Regions from separate parts of the Streptomyces sp. NBC_01241 genome, predicted to be linked through region 2. Evidence: riboswitches for the same ligand, from Rfam matches in the RefSeq annotation. Region 2 holds a riboswitch; each other region holds the start of a gene.

Region 1 (4,896 bases), 3.3 Mb from region 2:
GCCGGTTCCGCCGCGTTGCGCTGCCACTGCTCGGTCTCGTCCTCGCCATGGGCATGCACGCCCTGTGGAACGGGTCGGCGACCTTCGGCCCGTACGGCTTCTACGCCGTGTACGGGGTGTTCATGGTCCCGGTCTTCGGCCTGGTCACCTGGCTGGCGATCTGGTCGCGCCAGCGGGAGCTGCGTACGCTTTCCGCCGAGCTGTCCGCCTATGCGGCGGCCGGCTGGCTGACCCCGGCCGAGCCGTTCGCCCTCTCCTCGATGCGGGCGCGCGGCATGGCCCGCGACGCGGCACGCCAGCGGCACGCCGCCGCGTCCGGGGGAAGCTGGAACAGCCCGTACGGACCGGCATCCTGGCCACCGCCGTACGCCCCGGGGCATGGGCCGCCGTACGACCCCGGATACGGGCCTGGGTACAGGCCGCCGTACGACCCCGGATACGCGCCAGGGCCGGGCCCCGGACCGGGATACGCTCCCGCATACGCGCCCGGATACACGTCGGCGCGTACCCCGGGGCGCGGGCCGGCGGCGCAGGTCAGGGCCCATGCCACAGCACAGGCCAAGGCCCATGGCAGGGCTGCCGCCCGCACCGTCGCCGAGTACGAATCGTTCGCGACCTCACTGGCCTCGCTGCGCCGGCAGGCCCGCCGCGGGGCAGCGGGCCCGGACTTCGCCGAACGGGAGCTGGAGCTGCTGCACCACCTCTGGCAACGCAGGGACGTGGCCGCCCCCGCCCTGACGTACGCCGCGCAGGCGACAGGCCGCCTGCGTCCCCCGTACATGTCCCCGGTCCCGGGGGCTCCACCGCTGTACCAGTCCTACGACAGGGGCCACAATCCGTACCGGCTACCGCCGCGGTAGCCGGTACGGACGGGCCGGTTCAGCACCGGGCCACCGGGGCTCCGGCGCACCGCGCCCGTCAGGCGGATGCCTCGGTGAGCTCCGCCAGTTCCTGCTCGGTCAGCCGGAGGTCGGCGACGGCCAGCAGCGCGGGCAACTGCTCGACCGTACGGGCCGAGGCGATCGGCGCGGCGACCGTCGGCCGGGACGCGAGCCAGGCCAGGGCGACGGTCGCGACCTCGGCGTCGCGCTCCTTGGCTACCTTGTCGAGTGCGGCCAGGACCTTCTGCCCCCGCTCCGACGCCAGGTACTCACCGGCCTTCTCGGCGCGGGCGCTCTCCACCGAAGCCCCCGGACGGTACTTGCCGGTGAGGAAGCCGGAGGCCAGGGCGAAGTACGGGACGGCGGCGAGCCCGGCCCGGGCGGCCGTGTCCTGGAGCTCACCCTCGTAGGTGTCCCGCGAGACCAGGTTGTAGTGCGGCTGAAGGGCGACGTACCGGGCCAGCCCCTCGCGCTCCGAGAAGTCCAGGGACGCCTGGAGCCGCTCGGGGCCGATGTTGGAGGCGGCGATCTCCCGGACCTTGCCTTCCTTCACGAGTTCGTCGAGGGCGGTGATGATCTCCTCGACCGGGACGGTCTCGTCATCGAAGTGTGTGTAGTACAGATCGATGTGGTCGGTGCCGAGCCGGCGCAGCGACTCCTCGGCCGCGGCCTTGATGTTCGTGGCGGAGAGCCCCTTGTACGAGGGGTGCGCGCCGACCTTGGTCGCGACGACGATGTCGGAACGGTTGGAGCGGGCCGCGAGCCACTTTCCGATGACGGTCTCCGACTCGCCGCCCTCGTTGCCCGGGACCCAGGCGGAGTAGGCGTCGGCGGTGTCGATGAAATTGCCGCCCGCCGCGGCGTAAGCGTCCAGCACGGCGAACGACTGCGCCTCGTCGGCGGTCCAGCCGAAGACGTTGCCGCCGAGGGCGAGCGGGAAGACCTGGAGGTCGGAAGGGCCCAGCTTACGAAGAGAAGTCATAAATGGATCAACGGATTCCGGCACGCCCGCTATTCCGACGGACCGGCAGCCCTGACGTCGGGGGGGAGCGTCAGGGCTGCCGGAGTTCAGCGGCGGGTCCACCGGATCACGGGATCGCTCGGAGCAGCGGAGCGCTCCGGTCACACGGCCCGGAAGAACCGGGAGGGCGGCCTGCGGATCAGGGGGTGAGGCCCTTGTCGCGCAGCCAGGCCATCGGGTCGATGCCCGTACCGGAGGGGGTGTGGACCTCCAGGTGGAGGTGCGGGCCCGTCACGTTGCCGGTCGCGCCGACCCGGCCGATGGTCTCACCGGTGGTGACCTGCTGGCCGACGCTCACGCCGATCGAGGACTGGTGGCAGAACCACAGCTCCGTACCGTCGTCGAGCTCCAGCACCGTGCGGTAGCCGTACGAACCGGACCAGCCGGCCGACTTGATGGTGCCGCCGTGTATGGCCTTGATCGGCGTACCCGTCGGCGCCGCGAAGTCGAGGCCGGTGTGGTAGCCGGAGGACCACATCGAGCCGGCCTGGCCGAAGGTCGAGGTGATCGTGTACGAGGAGGTCGGGATGGCGTAGCTGGCGGCGAGCTTGGCGAGCCGCAGGGCCTCGGCCTTCGCCTTGGCTTCCTCCTCCGCCTTCTTCTTCTCGGCGGCGGCCTTGGCCTCGGCCGCGTCCTGCTGCTTCTTGGCCTCGGCGGCGGCCTTCTCCGCGGCCTCCTTCTCCTGTGCGGCCTTGGCCTCGGCGTCGGCGGCGTCCTGCTGCTGCTCCGCCTGCTGGAGGATGCGCGCGCGGAGCGCCTCGCCCGCGTCCGCCGTGCCCTGCTCGGCCTCGGTGGTGGTGAGGCCGGCGGTGGTCAGCGGTGCGGCAGCGGCGGCGACAGCGGTGTTGTCGGCTTCGGGCTCCGCGGAGAACAGAGCACCCACGCCGGGAAGGGACTTGGCGTCGGGAAGCTTGTCCGCGATGGAATCGGGAAGGGAGATGGAGACCGGCGGCTTGCTCTGCGCGGTGGCCATGCCCCCTGCACCGACCGCCGCGATGACACCGACCCCGAGCACCGTGGAGCTACGGGCAAGTCCGTTGCGCTGCTTGGCGACGCGGTGCCTGCCGCGTACGGGGCGGACGGACTCCTCGGTGGGGTTCCACTCGTCCCAGCTGCGTTCGGGCTCACCGTCGCCGTTGACGCGGAATTCGCCACCGAAGTCACCGGCGAAGTCACCGCCCGGCTCGGTGCCGTACGCCGCTCCCGTCCCACCGGTCCCGTAGTCGGAGGCGGTCCCGTAGTCGGGGCCGAAGCCGGAGTCGGAAGCGAAGGGGGAGTCGGAAGCGAAGCCGGAGTGGGAACCGGATCCGAACTCGGTGCCGAAGTCGGAACCGAAGTCGGGGTTGAACCGAGAGGGAGCCTCGGGGGCAGGCTTGTTGGACGCCACGGGGGCGCACTCCTTTCCTTCCTTCTCGCCTACCGGGTTAGCTGACGGGTTCGGAGCAGGAAGGTCTCCTACGGGCTCCTCTGCCTCTCACGAGACACAGGTGTCCGATTCACCCCATGTAGGTGGTTCCCCGGTTCCCTTGCGGAATTCGGCGCTCGCGCGCGGTGCCGCCACTGACGACGGCTGGGACGACCGCGCTGCGTTATCGAACGTTAATAGACACCGGGGCCTGATTCCAAGCTGTTCCCACTGATCGTTCACGTCTTTGGCCTGGACTTTACGGTGCACAACCGGGCGGAATGGGATGAGTTGATCGACCCTCAGCGGCCACCAGATTTCTGACGTTGCGTCAAATGTTATGCGGAGCGACGCGCTTCGGTTACGTACGGTGGTATCCCGCACCCAAGGTCGACCCGGCTCGCACGAAGCCCCCGCCCCACCCGTCACACCCCTTCGCGACCGACGATCTTCACGGTCCTGCGCCGGTCCGGCTGCCCCTCCGCGGGACGTACGACCGCGAGCAGCGCCATGTCGTCGGTCGTCTCACCCCCCGTGTGCAGCCGTACGTCATCGGTCAGTGCGGACAGCAGCTCCTCGGGCCCCGGGAAGATCCGCCCGCGCAGCCGGGCCGCCGGGTCGTAGAAGACCCCGTCAGTGTTCCGCGCCTCGGAGAGGCCGTCCGTGTACAGGAGCAGGGTCGCCCCCGCCGGCAGGTCCCACTCGTCCGACCTGTCGGGCCACGCTCCCAGGTCCATCCCGAGCGGCAGCGCGGGCACCGTCGGCCCCAGCACATCCAGCGCCCCGTCGGGGTGCAGCAGGATCGGTTCGGGGTGGCCGCGGTTGACGACCCGCACCCGGGACAGCCCGGCCGGGATCTCGGCCAGCACGGCGGTGATGAAGCCCTCGACCGCGTCGAGCCCGCCCCGCCGCGTCCCCTCCCGCGCCAGCGCCCGCTCCAGCCGCTGCGCCACGCCCTCCAGCGAACGCTCCTGCTCGGCCGCCTCCCGGAACGCCCCGATGATCACCGCCACCGACTCCACGGCGTCGAGCCCCTTCCCCCGTACGTCCCCGACCACCAACCGCACCCCGTACGGGGAGTCCGTCACGGCGAACAGGTCACCGCCGACGAACTCGTCCGCCTGCGCCGCCTCGTACCGCGCCGCCACGTGCAGCCCGCCGATCCGGTCGGACGGCTTCGGCAGCACCGCCCGCATGGCGGTCTCCGCGATGACCCGCGCGGACGCCAGCTGCTCACTGCTGCGCCGCACGACCCCGTTGATCACGACCGCGAGGACCGAGACGGTGGCCAGAGTGAGCAGCTCGATCAGCGGCACGATGTCCGGCAGCGTGTTGCTGTACAGCCGCAGCACGACAACGGCCAGCATCGAGGCGACGCCGGTGCAGATGGTCCTGGACAGCGAGAAGAACGGCGCGGCGATCAGCGGCGCCGCCACGAACAGCGGAATGGCGGTGAAGGTCGGCGGGGTGAGGAAGTCGAACACCAGCCCGCCGAGAATCATCACGGCGGGCATCGCACGGACGAACCGCCGGGTACGGGTGCCGCCCTCGGCATGTCTGCCGCGCCCCTTCAGCCGCTTCCACACCTG
Region 2 (4,896 bases):
TCCCCGTACGTCCCCTCGGACGTGTTGAGGTTGTGGTTGTACGCGTCGGCGCCCGCCGAACGCAGCCGGTCGGCCTGTCCGCCGGAGAGCAGACCGAGACAGGCGCACACCTCGACGCCCTCGTTCTGTTCCTTGATCGTCTCGATGGTCTGCGACACCCGGTCGACATCACGGTCCGTCGGTCCGCGGCCGCTCGCCACCAGACACACCCGCTTGGCGCCACCCGCCACCCCGGTCGCAGCTGCCTTCGACGCCTCATCCGGCTTCAGCCAGGTGTACTTGAGGATCTCGGCCTTCGATCCGAGCCGCTGCGAGCAGTACGAGCAGTCCTCGGGGCAGAGCCCGGACTTGAGATTGACCAGATAGTTCAGTTTCACGCGCCGCCCGAACCACTGACGGCGCACCCTTCCGGCCGCGGCCACCACGTCGAGCAGATCGTCGTCCGAGGTCGCCAGTACGGCGAGTGCTTCTTCGCGGGTCGGCAGCTCGCGCCGCAGCCCCTTGTCCACCAGCGTGTTCAGGAGGTCCATGACGTTGATCCTGGCCTACGGCACGGCCCGCAGCCAAGGAGGAATCGGACAATGGAGCATGCCGATGGTGTGGGTATTGCCACAGCATGACCTGCTGCGCCCCCGGTTAGAGTCTGTGAGCTGCCTACAAAAGGGACCGCTCATGTCCTTCGCCCCGTTCGACTGGATCGGCGACGAGGCGCGCCGCCGCGCGGACGCCGGACTCGTCCGTACGCTCCGCCCCCGGCCCGCCGAACCAGAACTCCTGGACCTCGCGAGCAACGACTATCTGGGCCTGACCCGGCACCCCGAGGTCACCGCTGCCGCCGCCGAGGCCGCCCGCCGATGGGGTGCGGGCGCGACCGGATCCCGGCTCGTCACCGGCTCCACCGCTCTGCACGCCGAACTCGAACACGAGCTGGCCGAATTCTGCGGGTTCGAGGCGGCCCTGGTCCTGTCATCGGGCTATGCGGCCAATCTCGCTGCCCTCACCGCGCTCACCGGCCGCGGCTCGCTGATCGTTTCCGACGCGGGCAACCACGCCTCGATCGTGGACGGTTGCCGGCTCTCCCGGGCCGGGACCGCCGTCGTGCCGCACGCCGACCCCGACGCCGTACGCAAGGCCCTGCAGACGCACGACGGCCGTGCACTGGTGGTCACCGACTCGGTCTTCTCGGTCGACGGCGACGCCGCGCCGCTGCCCGAACTGGCCGACGCCTGCCGGGCGGAGGGCGCCGCGCTGCTCGTCGACGACGCGCACGGTCTGGGCGTACTGGGGGACGGCGGCCGGGGCGCGCTCGCCGCCGCCGGTCTCGCGGGCGGCGACGGAATCGTCACCACGCTCACCCTCTCCAAGTCCCTGGGCAGCCAGGGCGGAGCGGTCCTCGGTCCGGCCCGGGTCATCGAACACCTGGTCAACACGGCCCGGACTTTCATCTTCGACACGGGTCTCGCGCCGGCCGCCGCGGGCGCCGCGCTGGGCAGCCTGCGACTGCTCGGCCGCGAGCCGGAGCGCGCCGAACGGGTCCGAGACGTCGCCAGCGCGCTGTACGAGCGGCTGACCGCCGCCGGCCTGACCGCCGTGCGCCCCGATGCCGCCGTGGTCTCGGTACGGGCGCCCTCGGCAGACGCGGCGGTGCGCTGGGCGGCCGACTGCCGTACCGCCGGAATCGCGGTGGGATGCTTCCGGCCGCCGTCGGTGCCGGACGGCGTCTCCCGGCTGCGGCTGACCGGGCGCGCCGATCTGACCGAGGAACAGATTGCCGAGGCGGTGGCGATCGTGCGACGGACCGCTCCCGTCAGCTGACCGGACCCCGGTGCAGGCCGGAGACGAAAGAGGTCCAGGCCCCCGCCGCGGAGAACCGCAGTGGGGGCCTGGACACGTCCTTGGAGTCCCGCACGGCCAGCCGTCCGTCACCGAACGGCTACTCGTCACATGGTCGAGAACAGCCGGTGAGACCGGCATATTCGCCGACCGAGAACGGAAGCAACTGATGTTGAATATGGGGAAGTTGAGCCCGGGACCGTGCTGGATCGGCGGCCTTCCTCCCTATCCCCGCTCCTCCTCCTGCCGAGCGGACAGTGTGACGCCCGCATACGGTTTTGCGTGGCAGGGTTCACCGCATTGAGCGACAGATATATGCATATCTCGGTGGATCGCCGCCGGAGGGGGCAGCATCAAGGGCAATCTGGCGCGAAGCACAACCGGGACCGAGCGCGAGTCGGTCCGGGTGGGAAAGGGACGGCTCGCCATGGCAGACCATCAAGAAGCCAGCGTCACTCTGCCGAGCGAGCCGGTCTCGGTCGCGGCGGCCCGGAGATACGTGGACCGGGTGCTCACCGAATGGGGACTGGCCACCGACACGGAGTTCGCCGACGGCATCCGGCTCGTCGTCTCGGAGCTCGCGACCAACGCCGTCCAGCACACCTTCGGGCAGTCGCCCACTTTCACCGTGGACCTGAGACTGGAACGGGAGGAACAGCTGCAGCTGGGAGTGACGGACAGTCACCCGCGTCGGCCCCGGCGGCTGCCCACCACCGTTCAGCAGGACAACGGACGCGGCATGGTGATCATCCGCTCCCTGGCCAAGGAGTGCGGAGGCCGGCTGACCGTCACCCCCACCGCCGACGGAGGCAAGAGGGTCTGGATCGCGCTCCCATGGAGCACCCCCGTACAGAACTGAACGGCCACCCGATCCGCCCCGTTACCCGGACAGGCCGACGGCGGACGGGACGGATGGGGCGGCGGCTGCGCCGCCCGCGTGCCGCCCGCGCCGTCGAGGGCGGAGGCGGCGCGGCGCTCACCGCGTGGGGACTGGTCCTGGCGTCCGGCCCCCTGCTGCGCTGAAGTCCTCAGCCGCACCGGGCTTGTCAGCGGCGCTGAGACCGCGTCAGCGGACCCGGCCGTAATAGACGTGTTTCGTCCAGATCTTCTCCAGCCGGACCACCGCACCGCTCCTCGGCGAGTGCCAGATCTTGCCGTGACCGGCGTAGATCCCCACGTGGTAGACGCTGTGGCCGTAGTGGAAGAAGACCAGATCGCCGCGTTGCCTGTGCGAGGCCGGGATGTGGCGGGTCTTGTTGTACTGCTGCTGGGCCGTGCGGGGGAGCCTCTTGCCGGCCTTCTTGAACGAATAGGCCGTCAGTCCCGAGCAGTCGAAGAGGTTGGGGCCGGTGGCCCCCCACCTGTACGGCGATCCCTTCTTGGACGCGGCGACCTTGAGTGCCTTCATGGAGAGAGTCGCCGCCTGGGCCTCCGTCGCGGCGCCCGGGGCGAGCATGGTGCCGCCGACGGCGGCCAGAGTCAGAACCGAGGCCGTACCGGCCCGGGCGAGCAGAGACGGGACATGAACCTGCGCAGTCATGCGCAACCCTTCGTCAGCCGCCTGTGAAGGATGACCTGTCGGGTTCGGGCTGGCGAAGTTGCCCGGCCGCGCTCGGCGGCTTCACCCCGAGGGCCGACCGGTGATCCGGTCGACCCGTTGTGCTCGGGTCCTCCACTCCTGCCGATCCACTTCTGTCGACCAGACATCCGGACGGCGGCAGGACTCGGCGTCCGCCCGGACCGCCCCGTCGCTGTGGCGGGGGCTTGTCGTCCCACGGATCTTGACTCACCGACTGCCGGATTTTCGAGGATAAACGACGAATTGTGAGGCTCTTCGCGGCTGACCCGTTCGGGTGGAGCCGGCGGTTCCGGGAACGCTGACGTTCATTCGGACCGGTCCCGTACCAGGGGTGGAATCAAGGATTCCGCTCATTGCCCGCCGGGAGCGCGCAACTGGAGAAATATCTCGCGAGAGGGACTTTCTACGCCGAAAGAGCTAGGAATTTCGATGTGACCACCGGGCGTGTCGCGAACGGGAGTTGGGTGCCCCCGGCCGGGGCGGGTTGCGGGGGAGCCCGGCTGGTCCCGGCCGGCCTGGCGGAAAATCGGTTGATCAACTCGTCGGATCGGGAGGTACGGTGACGCGTCCGGCCCGCCGTTCCCCGTCCAGCACCCGTAGCGCCCGGGCCAGGGTGGCGGCGTGGATCCGTGCTTCGCCGCGTTCGTGCATCAACGTGAGGGCGTCCCGCAGCGCGGCCGCCCGTGAGGCCAGTGCCTGTGCGGCCCGCAGCGCGGAGTAGGTGTCGTCGCCGCGGGCCGGGTTGATCCGGCCCAGTTGGTCGAGGACTTCGAGATAGCGGTCGATGAACTCGCCCTCGGCGCGTGTCAGCGCGGGCGGTGGTGGCAACTCCGGTGGTCGCACCGGGCGTTCACCGCGCACCGTGCGGCGGGAGCGACGACTTCCGGTTCTCCATGACGTGGTCCACCAGGCCGTATGCCTTGGCGCCGGGGGCGTCGAGGATGAGATCGCGCTCGATGTCGGCGGCGATCTGCTCGGCGCCGCGGCCGGTATGGCGGGCCAACAGCGTGGTGAGCATCTCGTGGACCCGTTCCAACTCCTGCGCCTCGATCTCCAGATCGGACGGCTGGCCCTGCACCGGCTCGGTGAGTGCGGGCTGCTGTACGACGACCCGCGCCCCGGGCAGCGCGTGCCGCCTGCCGGGAGCACCCGCCGCGAGCAGTGCCGACGCGCAGGAACCTGCCTGGCCGAGGCAGTAGGTCTCCACCTCGCAGGTGAGGTACTCCATCGTGTCGTAGATCGCCGACATGGCCCCGAACGAGCCGCCGGGGGAGTTGATGTAGAGGGAGATGGGCCGGTCCGGGGCGGCGTGTTCCAGATACATGAACTGGGCGACCAGGTCATTGGCCGCGGTGTCGTCGACCGGGGTGCCGAGGAAGACGATCCGTTCGGCGAGCAGCTTGGAGTACGGGTCGAGGGTGCGGGTCCCGTTGGTCGTGCGCTCGGTGAACTCGGGCAGCACGTAGCGGGCGGCAGGACGGAAC
Region 3 (4,896 bases), 7.1 Mb from region 2:
TCCCCGGCAGCTCCAGCGGTAGCACGTACAACCACTACGACGTGCTCCGCACCCTGGAGGACCTGGCCGGTCTGAGGACGCACGCGGGCAACGCGGCCTCGGCGTCCGACATCACCGGCATCTGGAAGTGACTCCCGGGTGTCCCGCGGATTCCCGCAGCACCGACGCCGCCACCCCCGGCGCCCGTCATGAGGTGACGGCGGAGCGGGGGTGACGGCGGCCCGGGGTGACGGCGGGGCCGGACGGACCGGGGTGCGGGACGTCGGTCGTGGGCCCCGGTCGTCCGGTCAGTGCTGCACGTCCTCCGGAATGCTGACCAGCCAGCGGGTCTCCTGGCGGGGCCGCAGATACAGCGCCCAGTAGAGGGTGGCAACCGCGGTGATTCCGCCGGTCCACAGCAGGTACTCGGTCTCCTGCTGGGTCAGGATGTACGCGAGCACGGCGATGAGCAGCACGGGGGTCGCAGGCCACAGCGGCATGCGCCAGGCCGGTGCCTCGCGGTGCGCCCCGCGGCGGCAGAGCAGAGCGGCGACCGCGACCAGCAGGTACATGGCCGTGACGGAGACGCCGGTGACGCCGTACAGGGTGTCGAGGTTGACGAAGCAGAGCGCCGCTCCGGGGACGCCGACGACCAGGGTCGCGACCCACGGGGAGCCGAACCGGCCGAGCTGGGACAGGGCGTTGTTGACCGGCTCGGGCCATGCCTTGTCGCGGGCGGAGGCGAACAGGACCCGTGAGTTCTGGATGACCATCACGATGCCCGCATTGATGATCGCGAGAGCGACGCAGAGGCTGACGAACGTACCGACGGCCGAGTTGGACCAGGCGGCGACCATGGTGTTGAGGTCGCCCGAGGTCAGGGCCGCGAGGTCCGGGGCACCGAACGTGATGGCGATGACCGGGACGAGGATGACCGCCGTGGAGATGGCGAGGGTGGCGAGGACGGTACGGGCCACGTTGCGCCGGGGATTCTCCAGCTCCTCCGAGAGGTAGACGGCTGTGGAGAAGCCCTGGGTGATGAAGAGCGCGATCGCCAGCCCGGAGACCACCATCATCGCGGTGACCGTGGAGCTCGTCCCGCTCGACGAGGCGACCGAACCGTGCACCAGCGCGGAGGCTCCGCGCTCGGAGTGCGCGAAGCCGAGAACGGCGACGACGCCGGCCGCGATCACTTCCAGGACGAGGAAGATTCCGGTGATCCACGCGTTGGCGCGCAGGTCCAGGAGGCCTGCGAGGGTGGCGAGCGCCATGACTCCGGCGCCCGCGAGTGGGGTCGGTATCTGCACCACGGGAGCGAGGTAGTCGGCCGTGCCCATGGCGATGACCGGGGGCACGATCATCACGACCAGCAGGGAGAGCACGAAGACGAGCCACCCGGCCAGCCGTCCCGCCATGGTCGACACCATGGCGTACTCACCGCCCGCACTCGGGATGAGGGTGCCCAGTTCCGAGTAACAGAAGGCGACCGCGATACAGAGCAGCGAACCGATGCCGATGGTCAGGGCGGTGTACGTGCCGAGGCTGGAGAACAGGTCCGGTACGACCACGAAGAGTGTCGAAGCGGGCGTCACGCAGGAGAGCGTGAGGAGTGTTCCGCCCACGACGCCGATGGAACGCTTGAGCTTCTGTGGGGTGGGGCCGGTCGCGGGGGCCAGCGCCTGGGGAGCGCTGAGCGTTTCGGTCATCGTGCGATTCCGATCAACAGGTGCGGTGACTGAGCACGGGAGCGGTATCGCCTCCAGACGAGGACGTAGTGAACGTTTTCTTCGCTCCCAGCGCGACATGCAATCCTGACGAGTTTCGCAGGTCAAGAGCTGTTCACCTACGGAATTCGTTGTTTCGGCGAGCCGATACAACGGTTTGTCGTTGAAAGTGCGTCACTCTGCTGGAGATCGACGGGTGCGGGAACCGCAGCGGAATCCGATGGAAAATTTTGCCCGTTTCAGGATCCGGAGAGGCGGGAGCGTCCCGGAGCACCGCGGAGGACGGACGGCAGAGAGCGGAGAACGGCCGACGGCGGACGGCGGAGGGCGCGCGTCGACCGGGCCGTGAGCGCCCGCGCTCCGACTGGGGGTGCGCATCCATGGACTTGGTGCCAGCCTGGATTCATGGCTTGGGCGTCATGGACGACTCGCGGTGTGTTCTCCGGGCATGGTGGCGTGCTGACGGACGAGGTCGGCGTCCTGTCCGGGGACCTGACGGTTCACACGACCTGGGCCGATGACATGGCTCAGGTGACAGTGCAGTACACGGGTGCGATCGACTGGTTCACCATGTCGGGCAGCCCCGTGCCGTGCTGCTCCGAGGACGACAGCCGTCGTCTCCACGACGCGGTGGTGAAGTCCGTTCGTGAAGGAGCGGCGGCCAAGGTTCCCAGGCCACCGCCCAGCAGGCCGGAGTAGGTACCCCTGCCCCCAGGAAGCGACCGAACGGCGGTCCCTGACCGGCGGGTACGGTCCTTCACGAGAGGCCTGCTCGGCCCTCCGTGAACCCGTGAACCCGTCGGCCCTGAACCGCCGCCAGGAGCTCTTGTGCGTCAGTAGGCGCCGAACACGTTGTCGATCGAGCCGTACCTGTCGGCCGCGTAATTGCACGCTGCGGTGATGTTGGCGACCGGGTCGTAGCTGTCCATCGACGTGCCGGGCACGTGGTAGGCGCGGAACGTCGGGTCGATGATCTGCAGGAGCCCCTTGGACGGCGTTCCCTTGGCGGCGTTCGAGTCCCAGTTGTTGATGGCCCGGGGGTTACCGGAGGACTCGCGCATGATGTTGCGGTGGATGCCGTCGTAGCTGCCGGGTATGCCGTGCTGGGCCATGACGGCCAGCGACTCCTTGATCCAGCCGTCCAGGTCATTGGTGTACTTGGCGGGGGCGGCGGCAGTGGTCGACACCGCGACGGTGTTCACGGCCGATACGCCGGTGGACGTGCCGGCCACAGCCTTGGCGCCGATGGTCAGTTTCATGCCCGGGTGAATCAGCGTGGGGTCGGCACCGATGGTCTCTCGATTGTCCGCGTACAGCTTCTGCCAGCCACCGCTTACGGAATGCCCCTTCGCGATCTTGGAAAGGGTGTCACCCGCGATCACGGAATAGATGGTGGGCGCGGCCTTCTGGGCGGAGATTTCCTTGGCGACGGCGGCCGGTGCCGTGGCCTTTGCGGTGGCAGCCTGGGCCGGCGCGGCCGAAGCGAATCCGGCGCAGACCAGCGGCAGCACGAGGGCGGCTCCGCCCGTGGTCGCGGCAATGAAACCGCGGGTCCGCGAAGTGGGCTTGCGACGACGATACTCACCCGTTGTGGGCATGGCGAATTCCTCTCCGTCGCCTACGAGGTGAGCTGTCGGGTTCAGGCTGGAGATGCCTGGCCGCATGCAATTGCGACTTCACCCCGAGCCATACCGGATACCGGTTCGGCGGCTTACCTGGGTCCCCCGCTCCTGCCGTACGTGAGTGGGTTGGTCGGATTCTCGGACGGCGGCAGGATTCGGCGTTCCGTCCGGATTGACGGTGACCGTAGGCGAGAAATGCCGAAGGGAACAAGCCCCTATTTTTTGATCACAATTCATTTGCAAGATCGAATCACGGAAGGGGAAGTAAGCCACCTCACATCGCCATGCCAAATTTCCTTGCACAGAAGGGAACCGGGTGACGCGCCACGACATCGCGAGGCCTGAAAGTGACTCACACCACGCAGCTTCAGAAACGGGCATACCGGGCAGCGTCGAGAGATCGCAACTCCCCCCAAATGCCCCTTTGTTGCCCAAGAGCCCATGTCTAACGAAAGCGCACATATAGGACATTTGACTGACTCTTCGCCTGTTCTCGCTCCGGTGCACCACCGTCGGGCCCGCCACACCCGGCAGGACCGGCCTCCGATCGCTCGCGCCACTCCCCCGCACGGCATCGAGGCGTTGCCTTCCGCCCGCCTGATCGCTAAGGTTTCGAGCTGTCCTGTTGTCTCCGATAGAGGTGGACGTTGCGCATCTGAGGTTCGCGATCATCGCGCCGTACGACTCCGGTCGTACGCCCGTCACGCAGTAGCAGTGTGTTGTCCTGCCCGTGACCCCGCGTGGATGCGACCTCGGTGCATGAGCCGTCCCTCGATCTTTCGGACCGCCGCACCTGTTCCTGTTCGGTCGCTGCGTGGTGCTCGCATACGAAGCCCCCTTCACCGCGCTCACGACTGCGAGGATCACCATGGCGACACCCACCACCCCCAGTGCCTCCCTCACCTGCTCCGCCCTGTCCTTCCAGTGGCCGGACGGCACGACCGTCTTCGACGGGCTCTCGCTCAGCATCGGCCGGGGCCGCACAGGCCTCGTCGGCAACAACGGCGCGGGCAAGTCCACACTGCTGCGCCTGCTGGCCAGCCTGCTGCGCCCCTCCCAGGGCTCGGTGACCGTCGGCGGCAGCCTCGCCCACCTTCCTCAGAACATCACCCTCGACACGACGCTGCGGGTGGACGAGGCCCTGGGCATCGCCGAGCGGCGCGACGCGCTGCGCGCCATCGAGGCCGGAGATGTGGACGAGAAGCACTTCGAGACGATCGGCGACGACTGGGACGTGGAGGAACAGGCCCTCGCGACACTGGGGTCGCTCGGGCTCGGATACCTGGAGCTGGACCGCACCGTGGGCCAGATGTCCGGCGGGGAGACCGTCCTGCTGCGGCTGGCCGCCCTGCTGCTGGAACGCCCCGACGTCCTCCTGATGGACGAACCGACCAACAACCTCGATGTGTTCGCGCGCCGCAGGCTCTACGACGCCGTCGACAACTGGCGCTCCGGAGTACTGGTCGTGGTCAGCCACGACCTCGAACTGCTCGAACGCGTGGACCGCATCGCCGAACTGCACGCCGGATCCGTGAGCTGGTACGGCGGTGGCTGGTCGGCCTACCAGGAGG
Region 4 (4,896 bases), 5.2 Mb from region 2:
CCAGCAGCATCCGGACCTCCAGCAGGTCGGCGGCCTCCTGTCGGGTCGGCTCGGCCACGCACGCGCCCGCGTGCCGCCGGGTGACCACGAAGCCCTCGGACTCCAGGGTGCGCAGCGCTTCCCGTACCGGGACGCGGGAGACCCCGTATCGACGCGCCAACGACTCCTCTGTGAGCCGGCTGCCGCGTTCGAAGACACCGGAGACGATGTCGTCACGGATTGCCGTGCATACCGCATGCGCGGGAATGCGCATGTCCGAACCTCCGCCTTAATCCCCGCGAAACGCGGCCGGCCGACGCCTGTTCTGCGACCCTATTGCAGTGCGGTCGAATTTCCGATGCCGGGTGGAAATTCATGAATATCTTTTGGCCACGGAGCGACTCGGCGGGCATGTACTGCAGGCGGGCACCACGGGCAGACACAGAGGCCAGGCACGGCGAAGGCCGGGCACAGGGAAGGCCGGGCACAGCGAAGGCCCCGGTGTGTGCCGGGGCCTTCGAAGAGGTGCTGCAGGTGGGACGGGCGGCTTCGGTCAGACGTTGACGCCGTGGGCGCGCAGGTAGGCGACGGGGTTCATGTCGGAGCCGTACGACGGCGTCGTCCGGGCCTCGAAGTGGAGGTGCGGGCCCGTGGAGTTGCCGGTCGAGCCGGAGAGCCCGATCCGCTCGCCCGCGCCGACGCTCTGGCCGACGGAGACGCCGATCGAGGAGAGGTGGCCGTACTGCGTGTACGTGCCGTCCGTCATCCGGAGCACGATGTTGTTGCCGTACGCGCCGCCCCAGCCGGCCTCGACGACCGTACCGGCACCGACGGCGACGACAGAACTGCCGGACGCGGCGTGGAAGTCGATGCCCGAGTGGCTGCCGGACGACCAGAGCGAGCCACTGGACTTGTAGCCGGTGGTGACGTACGAACCTGCGACCGGGAGCCGGAAGGCGCCCAGGCGGGTGCGCTCGGCGGACCGGGCGGCACGCGCCTTCTCCGCCCGCGCCTCGGCCGCGCGCTTCGCTTCGGCCTCGGCCTCCGCCTTCTCCTTCGCCGCGGCATCGGCCTGGTGCTGCTGTGCGGCGGCCTGGGCCTCTATCTGGTCGGCGAGGGCGCTGTCGATGCCGATGACCTGGTTCAGGCCGGTCTCGCCGACGGAGGTGACCCCGGTGTCCGCTGCGAGGGCCGGAGAGGCCGCGCCGCCGATGACGCCGGTGGTGGCCAGGGCCGCGACGCCGGCGATCTTCGCGCTCCTGCGCGTCAGTCGACTCGGGGCACGATGCTTCCCGGTGGCACGGGTGAACGCCATGAAGTGGCTGGTCCTTTCCTTCCTTCTCGCCTACCGGGTTAGCTGACGGGTTCGGAGCAGGAAGGTCTCCTACGGACTACTCGGCCTCGGTGAGGCTCAGGCATCCGATTCACCCCAGGGACTTCGTGGGTCCCCGGCTCCCCAGGCTCGCGCCTGACGGGGACTCGGCGATGACTGTCCGGTACGTCGCGGATGCGGCATACGAGTGACGGACAGCCCGGCCGACGCTAAGCGGGGTCACTTTCATTCACCAAACGGACAGGCTGTTTTGTAGCGCATCCCACAGGGCAGACAGGCAACCTCTCCACCAGAACGGACAAAAAGGAATACCCCGGCGAGATCTCACTCACAGGGGTATTCCTCTTGTCCCGGTATGCAGACATGCGACGGGTTGGTGGACCGGGCGACCGGTGGGCCGTCACAGGTGACCCGTCACAAGCGAACTGTCGCGGCCTGACGGGCCGGCCATCCCGTCAGGCCGCCTCCCGCGCCCGCGACAGGTACGCCCGTCAGCCGGTGACCACCGACACCTCTCCGATGTCCAGCGCCCGGACCGGTTCCTCGATCTGCGCCGCGTCACCGACGAGGACCGTGACCAGCCGGTCGCCCGGGAAGGCGTTGACCACCGCCGCGGTCGCCTCGACCGTGCCGGTCTCCGCGAGCCGGGCGTACAGGTGTGCCTGGTAGTCGTCCGGGAGGTGCTGCTCGACCTGGTCTGCGAGGGTGCCGGCGACGGAGGCCGCCATCTCGAACTTCAGCGGTGCGACACCGACGAGGTTCTGCACGGCCGTCTCGCGCTCCTCGTCGGTCAGCCCCTCAGCGGCCAGGGCCCGCAGGACCGTCCACAGGTCCTTCAGGGCCGGTCCGGTGGACTCCGTGTCGACGGATCCGCTGATGGCGAGCATCGCGGCACCCGTCGCCCCCGAGGCGGAATCCGGGGCCGACGAGCGCAGCACCTGGGCGAAGGCCCGCACGCCGTACGTGTAGCCCTTCTCCTCGCGCAGCACCCGGTCCAGCCGGGACGTGAGCGTGCCGCCCAGGCAGTACGTGCCGAGCACCTGAGCCGGCCATACGCTGTCGTGCCGGTCGGGGCCGATCCGGCCGATCAGCAGCTGCGTCTGCACCGCGCCCGGACGGTCGACGATCACCACCCGACCGCTGTCGTCCGCGGTGATCGGCGGGGCGGGGCGGGGCTCGGCGGTGTCGCCCGCCCAGTCGCCGAGGGTGTCGGCGAGCAGGGCGTCCAGGTCGATGCCGGTGAGGTCACCGACGACCACGGCGGTTGCCGTGGACGGCCTGACGTGGGCGTCGAAGAAGGCACGCACGGCCGACGAGTCGATCCGCTCCACCGTCTCCTCGGTGCCCTGGCGTGGGCGCGACATGCGCGCCGTGGCCGGGAAGAGCTCCTTGGAGAGCTGCTTGGCGGCGCGGCGGGCCGGGTTGGCCTGCTCGTGCGGGATCTCGTCGAGCCGGTTGCGTACCAGCCGCTCGACCTCGCTGTCGGCGAAGGCGGGCGCCCGCAGCGCCTCGGCGACCAGCGCGAGCGCCTTGGCCAGTCGGGAGGCCGGGACCTCCAGGGAGACCCGGATGCCGGGGTGGTCGGCGTGCGCGTCGAGGGTGGCGCCGCAGCGCTCCAGCTCGGCGGCGAACTCCTCGGCCGTGTGCTTGTCGGTGCCCTCGGAGAGCGCCCGCGCCATGATCGTGGCCACGCCGTCGAGGCCCTCGGGCTCGGCGTCCAACGGGGCGTCCAGGACGATCTCGACCGCCACGACCTGCTGGCCGGGACGTTGGCAGCGCAGCACCGTGAGGCCATTGGGCAGGGCGCCGCGCTCCGGTGCGGGGAAGGCCCACGGGCGGGCGACGCCGGGGGCCGGCTGCGGGTGGAACTGCATCGAAACTCCAGTCGCGGCAGCGTCGGTCACTTGTCCGCTCCTTCGTGCGCGTCGGTATCGTCGGCTTCGGTCTCATCGGTGTCCGGTGATTCCGCGGGCTCGGCCGATTCGGCCGGTTCGTAGACCAGCACCGCCCGGTTGTCGGGGCGCAGCTGGGCCTTGGCGACCGCCTGGACCTCTTCAGCGGTGACATCGAGCACCCGCTGTACGGCGGTCAGGGCGAGCTGCGGGTCGTCGAACAGCACGGCGAACCGGCAGAGTTCGTCGGCGCGGCCCGCCACCGTACCGAGCCGGTCCAGCCACTCGCGCTCCAACTGGGCCTGCGCACGCTCCATTTCCTCGGGCGTGGGGCCTTCGGCGGCGAACCGGGCGAGCTCCTCGTCGACAGCGGCCTCGATCTGCGGCACCTCGACGCCGCCGGACGTCTTGACGTCCAGCCAGCCGAGGGAGGGCGCACCGGCCAGCCGGAGCAGCCCGAACCCGGCCGCCACGGCCGTACGGTCACGGCGGACCAGACGGTTGTGCAGCCGCGACGACTCGCCGCCGCCGAGCACGGTGAGCGCGAGGTCCGCCGCGTCGCACTCGCGGGCGCCGTCGGGCGGCAGCCGGTAGGCGGCCATCAGCGCCCGTGCCGGGACCTCCTCGTGCACCTCTTCACGCAGCTGCTCGCCGATGATCTCGGGGAGCGTGCCGTCCCGGGGCGGCTGCTTGCCGTCGTGGGACGGGATGGAGCCGAAGTACTTCTCGATCCAGGCGAGCGTCTGCTCGGGGTCGATGTCACCGACGACCGAAAGCACCGCGTTGTTGGGCGCGTAATACGTACGGAAGAAGGTGCGCGCGTCTTCCAGGGTCGCGGCGTCCAGGTCCGCCATCGAGCCGATCGGCGTGTGGTGGTACGGGTGGCCCTCTGGGTAGACCAGGGCCGTCAGCTTCTCGAACGCCGTGCCGTAGGGGACGTTGTCGTAGCGCTGGCGGCGCTCGTTCTTGACGACGTCGCGCTGGTTCTCCATGGACTCCTCGTCGAGCGCGGCGAGCAGCGAGCCCATCCGGTCCGCCTCGAGCCAGAGGGCCAGCTCCAACTGGTGCGTGGGCATCGTCTCGAAGTAGTTGGTGCGCTCGAAGCTGGTGGTCCCGTTGAGCGAACCGCCGGCCCCCTGCACCAGCTCGAAGTGTCCGTTCCCCTTCACCTGGCCGGAGCCCTGGAACATCAGGTGCTCGAAGAGGTGAGCCAGACCGGTGCGTCCCTTGACCTCGTGGCGCGAACCGACGTCGTACCAGAGGCAGACCGCGGCGACCGGGGTCAAATGGTCCTCGGAGAGCACCACGCGCAGGCCGTTGGCCAGACGGTGCTCGGTCGCTGTCAAGCCGCCGGAGCCGGCCTGGGCTGTGGCCGTGTGACCCATGGGCATGTACGTCCCTTCGATCGCGATAATGGAATTCCTGCGAGACCTGCCACTGTAAGCAAGCGCGCAGACACCTGGCGAAGTTCCCATACCGCGGAAGTTCGCGTGAAAGAGGGGCGCATCCCCGCGGGACGGGGCGTGAAACCCCTCGGCAGGGGCCGGGAACGCCTCTTGGGACGGGTCGAGGTCGGCGATGTCAGTGCGGCGGTCCACAATGGTCGGCGTCAGAACATGAGGTTGCCCGGACAGAATCCGTCAGAATCCGTGAAGGAGTCGCAGCAGCGATGGCCCGCCGCAGCACGAAGAC

The links. A riboswitch is a leader RNA that binds a small molecule or an ion and turns the genes downstream of it on or off. The one in region 2 is predicted to bind cyclic di-AMP.
Region 1: it holds a riboswitch for cyclic di-AMP, as region 2 does, so the genes downstream of both, OG306_RS20335 (M23 family metallopeptidase) here and OG306_RS05135 (C40 family peptidase) in region 2, are expected to answer to the same signal.
Region 3: it holds a riboswitch for cyclic di-AMP, as region 2 does, so the genes downstream of both, OG306_RS37860 (transglycosylase SLT domain-containing protein) here and OG306_RS05135 (C40 family peptidase) in region 2, are expected to answer to the same signal.
Region 4: it holds a riboswitch for cyclic di-AMP, as region 2 does, so the genes downstream of both, OG306_RS29075 (M23 family metallopeptidase) here and OG306_RS05135 (C40 family peptidase) in region 2, are expected to answer to the same signal.

What each region holds. Positions count from the first base shown of each region.
Region 1 covers NZ_CP108494.1:4,550,777-4,555,672, reverse strand. The annotation lists gene OG306_RS20345 (PrsW family intramembrane metalloprotease) at 1-860, shown strand, start outside; gene OG306_RS20340 (aldo/keto reductase) at 919-1,863, opposite strand; gene OG306_RS20335 (M23 family metallopeptidase) at 2,042-3,289, opposite strand; cyclic di-AMP (ydaO/yuaA leader) riboswitch at 3,301-3,453, opposite strand; gene OG306_RS20330 (PP2C family protein-serine/threonine phosphatase) at 3,733-4,893, opposite strand.
Region 2 covers NZ_CP108494.1:1,240,742-1,245,637, reverse strand. The annotation lists gene bioB (biotin synthase BioB) at 1-530, opposite strand, end outside; gene OG306_RS05155 (8-amino-7-oxononanoate synthase) at 673-1,815, shown strand; gene OG306_RS05150 (DUF397 domain-containing protein) at 1,808-1,909, opposite strand; gene OG306_RS05145 (ATP-binding protein) at 2,261-2,692, shown strand; partial or broken gene OG306_RS05140 (LysE family translocator) at 2,743-2,856, shown strand; gene OG306_RS05135 (C40 family peptidase) at 2,900-3,373, opposite strand; cyclic di-AMP (ydaO/yuaA leader) riboswitch at 3,377-3,541, opposite strand; gene OG306_RS05130 (hypothetical protein) at 3,947-4,255, opposite strand; gene OG306_RS05125 (ATP-dependent Clp protease proteolytic subunit) at 4,263-4,896, opposite strand, start outside.
Region 3 covers NZ_CP108494.1:8,358,631-8,363,526, reverse strand. The annotation lists gene OG306_RS37875 (alkaline phosphatase family protein) at 1-131, shown strand, start outside; gene OG306_RS37870 (APC family permease) at 288-1,685, opposite strand; gene OG306_RS37865 (hypothetical protein) at 2,109-2,402, shown strand; gene OG306_RS37860 (transglycosylase SLT domain-containing protein) at 2,537-3,301, opposite strand; cyclic di-AMP (ydaO/yuaA leader) riboswitch at 3,304-3,468, opposite strand; gene OG306_RS37855 (ATP-binding cassette domain-containing protein) at 4,194-4,896, shown strand, end outside.
Region 4 covers NZ_CP108494.1:6,462,842-6,467,737, reverse strand. The annotation lists gene OG306_RS29080 (GntR family transcriptional regulator) at 1-253, opposite strand, end outside; gene OG306_RS29075 (M23 family metallopeptidase) at 533-1,294, opposite strand; cyclic di-AMP (ydaO/yuaA leader) riboswitch at 1,307-1,474, opposite strand; gene OG306_RS29070 (M16 family metallopeptidase) at 1,804-3,186, opposite strand; gene OG306_RS29065 (M16 family metallopeptidase) at 3,213-4,595, opposite strand; gene OG306_RS29060 (DNA gyrase/topoisomerase IV subunit A) at 4,874-4,896, shown strand, end outside.